One region of the Streptomyces sp. NPDC050504 genome, then DNA from elsewhere that is predicted to be linked to it. Evidence: riboswitches for the same ligand, from Rfam matches in the RefSeq annotation. Region 1 holds a riboswitch; each other region holds the start of a gene.

The links. A riboswitch is a leader RNA that binds a small molecule or an ion and turns the genes downstream of it on or off. The one in region 1 is predicted to bind cobalamin.
Region 2: linked by a shared signal. The riboswitch ahead of ACIBNE_RS24495 (hypothetical protein) and the one ahead of ACIBNE_RS28485 (cobalamin biosynthesis protein) in region 1 are both predicted to bind cobalamin.
Region 3: linked by a shared signal. The riboswitch ahead of metE (5-methyltetrahydropteroyltriglutamate--homocysteine S-methyltransferase) and the one ahead of ACIBNE_RS28485 (cobalamin biosynthesis protein) in region 1 are both predicted to bind cobalamin.

The regions. Positions count from the first base shown of each region.
Region 1 is NZ_JBITHO010000008.1:63,709-68,047, reverse strand. Features, by position in the region: gene ACIBNE_RS28490 (cobyric acid synthase) at 1-810, opposite strand, end outside; gene ACIBNE_RS28485 (cobalamin biosynthesis protein) at 807-1,760, opposite strand; cobalamin riboswitch at 1,850-1,991, opposite strand; gene ACIBNE_RS28480 (hypothetical protein) at 2,135-2,356, opposite strand; gene ACIBNE_RS28475 (anion permease) at 2,372-3,658, opposite strand; gene ACIBNE_RS28470 (lysozyme) at 3,862-4,339, opposite strand, start outside.
Region 2 is NZ_JBITHO010000006.1:396,662-401,000, reverse strand. Features, by position in the region: gene ACIBNE_RS24505 (ATP-grasp domain-containing protein) at 1-145, opposite strand, end outside; gene ACIBNE_RS24500 (cysteine synthase family protein) at 142-1,254, opposite strand; gene ACIBNE_RS24495 (hypothetical protein) at 1,251-2,138, opposite strand; cobalamin riboswitch at 2,308-2,461, opposite strand; gene ACIBNE_RS24490 (sigma-70 family RNA polymerase sigma factor) at 2,814-3,443, opposite strand; gene ACIBNE_RS24485 (hypothetical protein) at 3,574-4,317, opposite strand.
Region 3 is NZ_JBITHO010000006.1:628,544-632,882, forward strand. Features, by position in the region: gene kdpB (potassium-transporting ATPase subunit KdpB) at 1-1,775, shown strand, start outside; gene ACIBNE_RS25455 (hypothetical protein) at 1,910-2,092, shown strand; cobalamin riboswitch at 2,225-2,380, shown strand; gene metE (5-methyltetrahydropteroyltriglutamate--homocysteine S-methyltransferase) at 2,570-4,339, shown strand, end outside.

The DNA.
Region 1 (4,339 bases):
CCGCAGCACGTCCTCGCCGACCGGCGGCGCCACGACCGACTCGCGGACCGCGCCCCGCAGGGACACCCGCAGCCCGTCCTCCTCGTCGATGCCCAGGCCGTGCGCGAAGGGCAGCACGCCGTAGGTGCGGCGCCCGGTGAGCCCGTGCAGCATGTCGAGGCCGGGCTCAAGGAGCGTCACGTCGCCCCGGAACTTGTTCACCAGGTAGCCCGCGACCAGCGACTGGTCCTCGGGGCCCAGCAGCGCCGTCGTACCGAAGAACTGGGCGAAGACCCCGCCCCTGTCGATGTCGCCGACGACCAGCACGGGCAGTCGCGCGGCGCGCGCGATCCCCATGTTGACGATGTCGGTGCGGCGCAGGTTGATCTCGGCCGGGCTGCCGGCCCCCTCGCAGATCACGGCGTCATGGCTGCCCCGGAGTTCCTCCAGGCACGCCATGACGGGCTCGAACAGCTCCCGCTGCCGCCCGCCGTGGTAGCCGCGCGCGCTCAGCTCGCCGATCGGCTTGCCCAGCAGCACGACCTGGCTGGAGCGGTCGCTGCCCGGCTTGAGCAGCACCGGGTTCATCAGCGCCGACGGCTCCACCTTCGCGGCCTGCGCCTGCATGGCCTGGGCCCGCCCGATCTCGGCGCCCTCGCGCGTCACGAACGAGTTGAGGGACATGTTCTGCCCCTTGAACGGCGCGACCTTCACCCCGCGCCGCACCAGCCAGCGGCAGATCCCGGCCGTGACGACGCTCTTGCCCGCGTCGGACGTGGTGCCCGCGACGAGCAGCCCGCCGCCCGTGCCCGTACCTGTCGTGCCGCTCATGCCGTACGCCTCCGCTTCCACGCCCCGGCCGCCAGTCGCGACCCCGCACAGACCACCAGCGCCAGCGCGCCGACCCGGCGCGAGAGCCGCACCGCGCGCGCGATGTCCGCGGACCCCACGGCCCGCGCGTCCCCGTTGAGCACCGCCCGGTGCTCGATCCGCCCGCCGTACGAGAGCGTCCCGCCGAGCCGTACCCCGAGCGCGCCCGCGAACGCCGCCTCGACGGGTCCCGCGTTGGGGCTCGGGTGGCGCGATGCGTCCGTGCGCCAGGCCCGCAGCGCGCCGCCCGGGTTCCCGCCCGCGGCGGTCGCCAGCAGCGCGGTGAGCCGGGCGCCCGGCCAGCCCGCCAGGTCGTCGAGGCGCGCCGATGCCCAGCCGTACCGCAGGTACTTCGGCGACCTGTGGCCCACCATCGCGTCCAGCGTGTTGACCGCGCGGAAGGCGACGAGGCCGGGGACGCCGCCCAGCGCGCCCCACACGAGCGCGCCGACGACGGCGTCCGAGGTGTTCTCAGCGACGGACTCCACGACGGCGCGCGCCATCTGGGCGCCGTCCAGGGCCTGCGGGTCGCGTCCGCACAGGTGCGGCAGCCGCTCCCTGGCGACGTCGAGGTCCCCGGCCTCCAGCGCCCCGCCGATCGCGGTGGCCTCCCGGCCGAGCGACGTGCCGCCGACGACGGCCCAGGTGGCCGCGGCGGTCAGGGCGACGGACGCGGGGGCGCTGCGGCGCGCGGCGCGCGCGGCGAGTGCGGCGGCGGCCGCCGCGCCCCCGACGCAGACCGCGGTGTGCAGCGCGCCCCGGCCGCGGTGGTCGCGCCACAGCGCGCTCTCGACGGCGGCGGCGGCCCGCCCGAAGGCGGCGACGGGATGGGCCCTGCGCGGGTCGGCGAACACCAGGTCCGCGGCGAAACCGGCAGCGGCGCCCCAGGCGAAGACTCGCTCGGCTCGCATGGGTTCAGCCCGCCGGATCGGGCAGGGGGCGGCGCGCGGTGCAGCCGGGCATGGCGTTATGTGTCCTCACTCAGGGTGTCCGCGCCCTGGTTCGACGTGACCGGCGGCGAGAGTTCCTGGCTTCCGGGGATCGTCTCCCGGGTCACAGTGGCGGGACCGCGCCGGTTTCGCACCGGCTTCCTCTGCAGCTGCCGTATTGGCTCGGGCAGTCCACCACGCTGCGCGAAGACCCGTCAACTCGCCGTTGACCTGCGGCGGAGAGTGTGCTGAGGCCCACACGGGGGCGGTGGGGCAGCGCGAAGGCCCGTGGGGCGGACGGCACCGAAGTGCCGTCCGCCCCACGGGCCTCGAAGGTGACGCGCCGGTGGCGCGGCTCAGGCGACGATCAGGTAGATGCCGTACGTGACGGCCGCCGCGCAGAGCGCGAAGCACGCGTAGGCACCGGTCCGGGCGAGGGCCGCGGAGCCGCCCTGCGCCGAGGCCTGCTCCTGCTTGGAGAGGCCCACGATGCCGAGGGTGAACAGGCCCACCAGGGCCACGGTGCACACGAGGCTGACTCCGAAGACGGAGCCGAGAGCTGCCCAGTCGATCTTCATGCTGATTCCGCTTCCTTACACCGTGGCCGGGCGGGCCGGGTCGGTGGTGGTTCCGGCCGGGGCCGGAATGGTGGTCTTGAGGTCCCCGGCGAGGTCGGCCGCGGAGGCGACGGGTCCGGCGGGCGGCGGGGTGACGGCCGCGATCGCGGTGGTGACGACGCCGGCGGACTCGCGGTCCGCGGGGGTGTCGATGCCGGGGATCTCGTCGTCCGTGACGTTGGTGTGGTCGACCGGCTGGCGGCGCGAGAGCGTCCAGATCACGGCGGACCCGGCGATCAGCAGCGCCGCGGTGGCGGCGACACCCCAGTCGCCCTGCTTGGTCAGCAGTTCGGCGCCCGCGCCGACCAGGCCGGCGGCCGGCAGGGTCAGGCCCCAGGCCACGAACATCCGGGTGGCGGTGGACCAGCGGACCACGCCGCCCTTGCGGCCGAGGCCCGCGCCCATCACGGCGCCGGAGCAGGACTGCGTGGTGGAGAGGGAGAAGCCGAGGTGCGAGGAGGCCAGGATGACCGTCGCCGCGCTGGTCTGGGAGGCGAAGCCCTGCGGCGGCGCGAGGTCGGTGAGGCCCTTGCCCATGGTGCGGATGATGCGCCAGCCGCCGAGGTAGGTGCCCAGTGCGATGGCGACGCCCGCGGAGACGATGACCCACATCGGGGGGTTGGCGCCGGGGGCCAGGACGCCGCCGGTGACCAGGGCCAGCGTGATGACGCCCATGGTCTTCTGCGCGTCGTTGGTGCCGTGGGCCAGCGAGACGAGACCGGCGGAGGCGATCTGACCCGCGCGGTAGCCCTTGGCGGTCGCCTTGTCGTCGGCCCTGCTGCCGATCTTGTACGTCAGCTTGGTCGCGAGCATCGCGGCCAGACCGGCGACGATCGGCGCGGCGATCGCGGGGAGCAGCACCTTGGTGACGACGACGTTGCCGTTGACGGACGACCAGCCGGCCGACATCACGGCGGCGCCGATGAGGCCGCCGAACAGGGCGTGCGAGGAGCTGGACGGCAGGCCGAGCAGCCAGGTCAGCAGGTTCCACAGGATGGCGCCGACGAGCGCCGCGAAGATGACTTCCGTCCTGATGCCCTCTTCGTTGATCAGTCCGCCGGAGATGGTCTTGGCGACCTCGACGGACAGGAACGCGCCGACGAGGTTGAGCACGGCGGACATGGCCACCGCCGTCTTGGGCTTCAGAGCGCCGGTCGAGATGGTCGTCGCCATCGCGTTGGCGGTGTCGTGGAAACCGTTCGTGAAATCGAACACGAGAGCTGTCACGACCACAATCGCGAGCAGCAGCGTGATGTGTTCCATTTACCCAGGCAATCGTTTGACGTCAGTGGCTCAGATGAACGTAGGGAGCCAGGGTGAACGGAAGGTGAACTGGGACGGGCTGTGCGGTGTCTCTAAGCGGGGCGGGGGCGCTCCGGTTGGCCGCACGGGTTCCGGCGACCCGGAGCGGCGTCCGGGGGAGGGCCGGAAAAGCCCGGGAAACAGCGGGGTTCGGCCGACTTCGGTCACTCTCGGGTGAATGCCCGCAACTGTTCGGGCGACCCGTTGAAGAGATTCTGATCACCCGGGAGCCTTCCGCTTCCGTCGGCGTACTGCCAGAACGTCCAGAACGACCAGCCGGCCGGAAGCGCGCCGGGCGAGCCCGCCCAGCGCGCGAGCCACAGCGGGTGCTCCCGGGCGAAGACCCTGCTGCCGCCCGTGCAGTCGTCCCACCACTTCGCCGTGGTGTAGATGACGGGGCGGCGGCCGGTCAGCCGGTGGACCTCGTCGCTGAAGTCGTCGATCCAGCCGGTCAGCGCGGTCGGCGGCAGCCCGTAGCACTTCCGCTTGCTGTACGGGTCGTTCTCCAGGTCCAGCGCGGGCGGCAGTGTCCAGCCGTCGGCGCGCCACCCGCCGCCGCCCGCCACGAAGTACGCGGCCTGCCGGGCGCCCGACGACCTGTCCGGGAGGGCGAAGTGGTACGCGCCCCGGACCATGCCCGCG
Region 2 (4,339 bases), on a different contig from region 1:
CCGCGCCCTCGGGGAGCCGGGCCAACTCGTAGGCGTAGTAGTCGGGGTCGCGGGTCAGGAGCAGTAGCTTCTCGTCCAGCCGCGCGGCCGCGCGTGCCAGGTGGCCGAGGCCGAAGGTGAGCGATTCCAGGCAGGCCACGGTCATGCGGCGGACTCCTTGCTGGGGGGATTTCCGTGTGCGTCCGCCGTGCTGTGCGGGTCGGCGGGCGGGTGCGTGTCGGCGGGTGGGTGCGGGTGGGAACGGGACGTGTCGGGCCGCTGCCACGCGGCGCGGTTCCACGCCATCGTCGACCAGGGCATGGTCATGTCCTCGGGGCTCGCGACCTCGGTCGGTTTGAGCGAGACGAGGTCCGAGGCCTCGCGGTGCCGGGCGAACACCCGCTCCACGTAGCGGTGGCCCGTGTCCGCGCCGATCACCAGGTGCAGCCGGTCGGGGTGGCGGCGGGCCTCGTGCGTCGCCGCGAGGTAGGCCGCGCCGGTGGAGAGCCCGGCGAACACGGCGTGCTCGCGCAGCAGGGCGACCGCGCCGGAGCAGGCGTGCGTGAAGTCCATCCAGTGCACGGCGTCGTACAGGTGGTGGTGGACGTTGTCGAAGGGGATCGACGAGCCGATGCCCGCGATGATCGCCTCCGGGTCGTGGTGGTCCTGGCTGCCGAAGGTGACGCTGCCGAACGGCTGCACCCCCACCAGGCGAACCGTGGGGTCGCGGCGCCGCAGGTGCTCGGTCAGGCCGCCGGTCGACGCCCCCGAGCCGACCCCGCCCACGACGGTCAGCGGCCGGTCGGGCACGGTCGCCGCCACCAGGTCGGCGACCTCCTGGTAGCCCAGGTAGTGGACCTCGTCGTGGTACTGGCGCATCCAGTGGACGTCGGGCCGCTCGGCGAGGATCTCGCGCACCCTGCGGACCCGTAACTCCTGGTCCAGTTTGAGGTTCTGGGACGGTGTGACCCGCTCGACGGTCGCGCCGAGTATCTCCAGCTGGGCGAGCGTGGTGGCGTCCACGGTGGTCGAGCCCACGATGTGGCAGTGCAGCCCGTAGCGGTGGCAGGCCAGCGCCAGCGCGTACGCGTAGATGCCGCTGGAGCTGTCGACCAGGGTCTGCCCGGGACGCACCGCGCCCCGGTCGAGCAGGTGCCGGACGGCGGCGAGCGCCGAGTAGATCTTCATGGATTCGAAGCGGAGCAGGACCGCGCCGTCCGTCAGCCGGACGAGGTCGGGGACCTTCAGGGCGTCGGCGATGTGCGGATGGATCACGCGTAGCCTCCTTGGGCGAACGAGCACTGGTGGCCGAGCGAGTGGAAGAAGGCGGACACCTCGCCCTTGACCGCGGGAGCGGGTCTGCGGGCGAAGAGGAGGCCGACGAGGGAGCCGGTGTGCGCGACGAAGACCCCGTCCGCCCCGAACTCCTCGCGGCGGGCGAGCACGGCGTCGAAGGTCTGCTTGGGCAGCACCTCCTGGGAGAGGGTGGCGCTGACGGTCGAGGCCCTGGCCACGGCCGCCGGGTCGCCGCCCGCGAAACCCTTGAGGAGGTCGGTGAGGCACCGCTCGTACTCCGCCGCGCAGCGCCGGTACTGGCGCAGCAGTTGCGGGGTGACCCCGGCGGTGTCCACCGTGCCTGGCTCCGCGACGAAGGCGGTGTGGAAGGCGATGCCGGTGCCGAGCCGGTGCACGACCCGGTGGCGGCCGCTCAGGTAGAGCGCGTACTCCTGGAGGAACACGCTGTCGGCCCGCTCGATCGCGGACAGGACGCCGATGACGACGCGGGAGTCGTACGGCAGGGAGAAGACCCGGAAGAGACAGCGCAGCGTCGCCACGATGTCGGCCGTCGAACTGGCCATGCCCACACCGACGTCGAGGTCGGAGTAGGTGTTCCAGCGGCCGGGCGGCGGTTCCAGGCCGTAGTGGTCGAGGAACAGCCGCGCGGCCTTCGCCGCCTTCGCACCGAGGTTCTCGGTGCCCGTCGGCGCTCCGGCGTCCGGGGTGAAGTACACCCAGGAGTGGCGGTCCACCGGGAAGGAGACGATGGCTATCTCCGGGCGGTCGCGCGCGTCCAGCGGCCCCTGGTACAGCTCGCCCAGCGTGCCGTGGCAGACGCCGGAGACGGTTCGCGCGGGCCGGTTATCGGCGTCGGTCAGCATCGCAGCACCCCGGTCACGTACCCATCCCCTCGTCGCCAGGTCCCGAGGGACGGTCCGGTACGTGAGGGCGTACGCGCGGTATGAGCGCGCCGTGTCCGCCTGCACCGCCGACCCAGCCCACGAGGTCACCGTGTTGGAGCGCGTGCGACCCCGCACGCGCGCAGTGGGCAGGTCTTCGGACTGAAGGGCCCGGCGCCGGACCTTCCGGCGTCACCTACCGGCCGTCGCTTCCCGGGCCCTCGGACGGGTCCCAGTGCTGTTGACGGCTTTCGTTCCCTCTCACCGCTGCGGGACAGTCCCGGAATCCCACCGGGTTCCCTCTTGGGGCCCGTGTCCGGCACGGGCCTTTCGACGCGCCACGCAATCATGGCGCGAACCGACTGCGCCGTCAGAGTAGGCGGTGGCTCAGGCGCGGCAACAGGGTTGGCCGGGTGGTTGTCCTGAATGACACCGCTGACGGGGTGCGGTATCCGTGCCGCGCAGGTCAGTGACCGGGCCGAGCGCGGAGCGGCCGCTTCACCGATGGCTTGTTGCGAACTATGTGCAACAACAATCCATTGCCGGCGAGGGTCATGGCGGTGTGTCGGATCGTCCTGTGGTGAGTCCTGGGCGGGCCGGTGTGCGACGGGTGGTTGCCCGGCCCACGGGGTCCTGTGGGCCGGGCGGTGTGCCGGGTCAGGCGAGTGCGGGAACCGTGCCCGTCCGGTGGCCGACGGGGGCGGCGGTCTCGACGTCGCGCAGCAGCGAGACGAGCGCCGAGCGGGCGCGCGCGACCCGCGAACGGACCGTACCGACCGGGCAGTCGGCCGCCTTCGCGGCCTCCAGGTAGGACAGGCCGAGCAGTTGCGTGAGGACGAACGCCTCACGGCGCTCGGCCGGTATCGACGCCAGGAGTTCGGCGAGCGCCACGCCCTCGTCGAACCCGGGGAGTCCCTGCGGCTGGGAGCGCTCGGCGGCCGTCTGCCAGTCGTCGAGGTCCGACAGCCGGGGCCTGGCGGCCGCGTGCCGCAGGCTGTCCACGACCGTCCTGCGGGCGATGGACAGCAGCCAGGCGCGCGCGGACGAGCGCCCCGCGAAACGGGGCAGGGCCGCGAGGGCCCGGAGGAACACCTCCTGGGTGAGGTCGTCGGCCGCCTGGCGGTCGGCGCTGACGTACGCGACGTATCTCCATACGTCCCGGTGCAGCGCGCGCACGAACAGCTCCACCTTCGCGGGCTCGCCGTCGCGCGCCGCGAGGGCCAGGCGGGTGGTCGCCGCGTCGTCCGCGGCGTCCGGTCGGGGGCGGAAGTTGCGGGCAGGGGTCATCGCCACATGTCCTTACACGTCCTGAGGGCAAGGGAGTCCGGCGCGCCCGGTGGCGGCGCCGGTGCTGCGCACGGCCCGCGGCGAAAGGCGCGGGCCGCTGCCCGAGGCGCGGAGCGGGTTACGCGGGCCGTCAGGGCCCGTGCGGCACGCCGCGCAGTCGGGGAGCCTGCTGTCGAACGACAGCGACTGCCCGGGGCGGACCCCTGGTCGGGAGCGTTCGGGAAGCATGCAGGAGCTGCCGGGGAGCGGGCTCGTCACCCGGCCGCACGGGCCGTATCCGGGAGCGGACTGGTGGCGCGGCCGCGGTCGCCAGCAGCAGCCGGAGCGGCCTGAACAGCGCCGCGGGGACCGCGCGCAGGAGCCGGAACGCCGCCCGCTCGCCGTACGCGAGCCACATCCCGCCGAGCAGCGCGGCCAGTGCGTGCGCCGCCGTCATCCCGGCCATCGGACCCGTCACCGCCCCCGTCACCGCCTCGGTCACCGCTTCGGTCACCGTCTCGGGCAGCGACGAGGACGCGGCCGTCATGTCGTGCCCGGTGGGGGAGGGCGGGGCGTGGTGCGCCATGCCCAGGTGGCCCGCGGCGTGCGCCGGACAGCCGCTGCCGCCGGGGGCCGCCCCCGCGGACTGGGACCACGAGAACACCGTGTGCAGCGCGGTCTGGAAGGCCGTGGCCGCCGCCGTGACGGCGAGGAGCCCGCGCTCCCGGCCCGCCAGGCCCCACGCGCCCAGGGCCGTGCCGGCGAAGCTCACCGCGAGGGTTCCCGTGGACAGTGCCCGGCCCGACATGAGGACGTGGCCGACGGCGGCGAGCAGCACGCAGACCGCCGCGAACATCGCGGCGCGCGCGGCTCGGGAACATCGGCCTGGCGTCATGGCGTGCTCATCCTCGCACCTC
Region 3 (4,339 bases), on a different contig from region 1:
TGCGGCTGCGCCACTGGCAGTACGGCACGGACGTCGACCGCGCGGCGACGGAGGAGGTCGCCGCGACCGATCTCAAACAGTTCGACTTCGTCCTGGTCGAGGCGGGCGGGCTGGTCCCGGCCGACGGCGACGTCGTCGCCGGGATCGCCTCGGTCGACGAGTCCGCCGTCACGGGCGAGTCCGCGCCCGTGATCCGCGAGGCGGGCGGCGACCGCTCGGGCGTCACCGGCGGCACGACCGTGCTCTCGGACCGGATCGTCGTCCGGGTCACCTCGAGGCCGGGCCACTCCTTCCTGGACCGGATGATCGCCCTCATCGAAGGGGCGCGGCGGCAGAAGACGCCGAACGAGATAGCCCTCAACATCCTGCTCTCCGCGCTGACCGTCGTCTTCGTCCTGGTCGTCGTCGCGCTCAGGCCGATGGCGGGGTACGCGGACGCCGCCCCGTCCACGACCGTGCTCGTCGCCCTCCTCGTCACCCTCATCCCGACCACGATCGGCGCGCTGCTCTCCGCGATCGGCATCGCGGGCATGGACCGGCTGGTGCAGCGCAACGTGCTCGCCATGTCCGGGCGGGCCGTCGAGGCCGCGGGCGACGTGAACACCCTGCTCCTCGACAAGACCGGCACCATCACCCTCGGCAACCGCGAGGCCGTGGCCTTCGCGCCGATGCCGGGGGTGGAGGCGGCGCTCCTCGCCGACGCCGCGCAGCTCTCCTCGCTCGCCGACGAGACCCCCGAGGGCCGGTCCGTCGTCGCCCTGGCCCGGCACCTGTACGGCCTGCGGGCGCCTGCCGAGGGCGAGTTGGCGGACCCCCGGTTCGTGGAGTTCAGCGCGCAGACCCGGATGAGCGGCATCGACCTGCGCTGGGACGGCGGCGCCTGCCACGTCCGCAAGGGGGCCGCGGCCCGGATCGTCGCCTGGGTGGAGATGTACGGGGGTGCGGTGCCGCCCGAGGCCCGGGGCTGGTGCGACGCGATCGCGGACGCCGGCGGCACTCCGCTGCTGGTGGCCGTCCACGACGGGGGCGGGCCCCGGGTCCTGGGGATCGTCCACCTCAAGGACGTCGTGAAGGAAGGCATCGGCGAACGGTTCGCCGAACTGCGCCGCATGGGCATCCGTACGGTCATGGTCACGGGCGACAACCCGCGCACGGCACGGGCGATCGCCCACGAGGCGGGCGTCGACGACTTCCTGGCCGAGGCCACCCCGGAGGACAAGCTCGCCCTCATCCGGCGGGAGCAGGAGGGCGGCAAGCTGGTCGCGATGACCGGCGACGGCACCAACGACGCTCCCGCGCTGGCCCAGGCGGACGTCGGCGTGGCGATGAACACCGGCACCTCGGCCGCCAAGGAGGCCGGGAACATGGTCGACCTCGACTCCAACCCGACCAAACTGATCGAGATCGTCGAGATCGGCAAGCAGCTCCTCATCACCCGTGGCGCGCTGACCACCTTCTCGATCACGAACGACGTGGCGAAGTACTTCGCGATCATCCCCGCGATGTTCACCGGGGCCTATCCCGGCCTCGAAGCGCTGAACGTCATGGGGCTGCACAGCCCCACGTCGGCGATCACCTCGGCGATCATCTTCAACGCCCTGATCATCGTGGCCCTGATCCCGCTCGCGCTGCGCGGCGTGCGCTACACGCCCGCCTCCGCACACCATCTGCTGCGCCGCAACCTCCTGGTGTACGGGCTCGGCGGCCTGGTGCTGCCCTTCATCGGCATCAAGTTCATCGACCTCATCGTCTCGACGCTCCCCGGTCTGGGGTGAGCCCCCGTCAGAAGCCCGTCGGGAAGACCGGTGCGCCGCCCTGTCGCACACCGCGTCCCCGCACGGCGTCAGGGTCGCGTGAAGACTCGTCGGCCGCGCCCCTGCGCACCGCGCCTCCGCCCTACGTTCGCCCCATGAACCGATCCGACGGACGCCTGCCCGCAGACCGCCGCGTGCGCCGCCACGTGCTGGCCCTCGCCGTCGGCTCCGTCCTCCTGTGCGCCATCGGCGCGACGACGGACAGCATGTGGCTGCTCGGCATCGGCACCTGGCTCCTCATCGCGGCCGTCCTCCTGGAACTCGTGTACCGCCCGTGAACCGCGCGCGAAGGGAGGCCGGTCCACCGCGGGTTCACCGTCCCGACCCCCGGACCCACTGGTCGCGCACGAGCAGCGGCGCGTAGGCTGGCCCCGCAGCTGGTTCGCCCTGCCCGCCAGGCAGGGAGTCGCAAGAGGGAACCCGGTGGGAATCCGGGACTGCCCCGCAGCGGTGAGTGGGAACGACCGCCGTCATGAGCACTGGGCCCCGGACGGGACCTGGGAAGCGACGGCCAGTAGGTGTCCGCGTCGGAAACGACGAGGGCGTGCCCGCGAGTCCGAAGACCTGCCACTGCCCGCACGCGGACCGTTCCGCGTGCGGACATCCCGGTGACCTCGTGGGCGGGTCGGCGTACACACTGGACGGAACGGCCGCGCCTTTGCCGCGCGGGGTCGTCGCCGTCCGGTTCGTCATCCCCTTCGCGCTCTCGTCCCGTCTCCGGGATCTCAGGGATTCATCTCGCGAAGGAGATCTCCGTGACCAGCAGGACCGCAGCCGCGGCGGCACGGGCCACCGTGTACGGCTACCCCCGTCAGGGGCAGGACCGGGAACTCAAGAAGGCGATCGAGGGGTACTGGAAGGGCCGCGTGGACGCCGACCGGCTGCGCGCCACCGCGGCGGAACTGCGCCGCGGCAACTGGGAGGAGCTGGCCGCCGCCGGCATCAGCGAAGTCCCCACCGGCGACTTCTCCTACTACGACCACGTCCTCGACACCACCGTCATGGTCGGCGCGGTCCCCGAGCGGCACCGCGCCGCCGTGGCCGCCGACCCGCTGGACGGGTACTTCGCCATGGCCCGGGGCAACCAGGACGTGGCGCCGCTGGAGATGACCAAGTGGTTCGACACCAACTACCACTACCTGGTGCCCGAGTTGGGCCCCGACACGGTCTTCACCGCCGACTCCACCAAGCAGGTCGCGGAACTGCGGGAAGCCCTCGGGCTCGGCCTCGCGCCCCGTCCCGTCGCCGTCGGCCCCGTCACCTACCTGCTGCTGTCCAAGCCCGCGCCGGGCGTCGCCGCCGACTTCGACCCGCTCACCCTGCTCGACCGGCTGCTGCCCGTCTACGCCCGGGTCCTCGCCGACCTGCGGGCCGCGGGCGCCGAGTGGGTGCAGCTCGACGAGCCCGCCCTGGTGCAGGACCGCACGCCCGCCGAACTGAACGCCGCCGCCCGCGCCTACCGCGAGCTGGGCGCGCTCGCCGACCGGCCCAAGCTCCTGGTCGCCTCCTACTTCGACCGGCTCGGCGACGCCCTGCCCGTACTGGCCAAGGCCCCGGTGGAAGGGCTCGCCCTCGACTTCACCGAAGCCGCCGCCGCGAACCTCGGTGGCCTCGCGGCGGTGGGCGGCCTGCCCGGGAAGCGGCTGGTCGCCGGGGTCGTCAACGGCCGCAACATCTGGGTGGGCGACCTGGAGAAGTCCCTGAGCACGCTCGGTACCCTGCTCGGACTGGCCGACCGGGTCGACGTGGCCGCCTCCTGCTCGCTGCTCCACGTCCCGCTCGACGCTTCGCTGGAACGCGACGTGGACCCGCAGATCCTGCGCTGGCTCGCCTTCGCCCGGCAGAAGACCGCCGAGATCGCCACCCTCGCCAAGGGGCTGACACAGGGCACCGACACCATCGCCGCCGAACTGTCCGCGAACCGCGCCGCCCTGGCCTCCCGCGCGGCCTCGGCCATCACCCACGACCCCGTCGTGCGCGCCCGTGCCGCCGCCGTCACCGGGGCGGACGCGCGCCGCCCCCAGCGGTACCCCGAGCGGGCCGCCGCCCAGCGCTCCCACCTGGAACTGCCGCTGCTGCCGACCACCACCATCGGTTCGTTCCCGCAGACCACCGAGCTGCGCACGGCCCGCGCCGACCTGCGGGCCGGGCGGCTCGACAGCGAGGGCTACGAGGAGCGGATCAGGAACGAGATCCGCGACGTCATCGCGTTCCAGGAGAAGACCGGCATCGACGTCCTCGTGCACGGCGAGCCCGAACGCAACGACATGGTGCAGTACTTCGCCGAGCAGTTGACCGGCTACCTCGCCACCCAGCACGGCTGGGTCCAGTCGTACGGCACCCGTTACGTGCGCCCGCCGGTCCTCGCGGGCGACATCTCACGGCCCGAGCCGATGACGGTGCGCTGGACGGCCTACGCCCAGTCGCTGTCCGACCGTCCCGTCAAGGGCATGCTCACCGGGCCCGTCACGATGCTCGCCTGGTCCTTCGTCCGCGACGACCAGCCGCTGGGCGACACCGCGCGG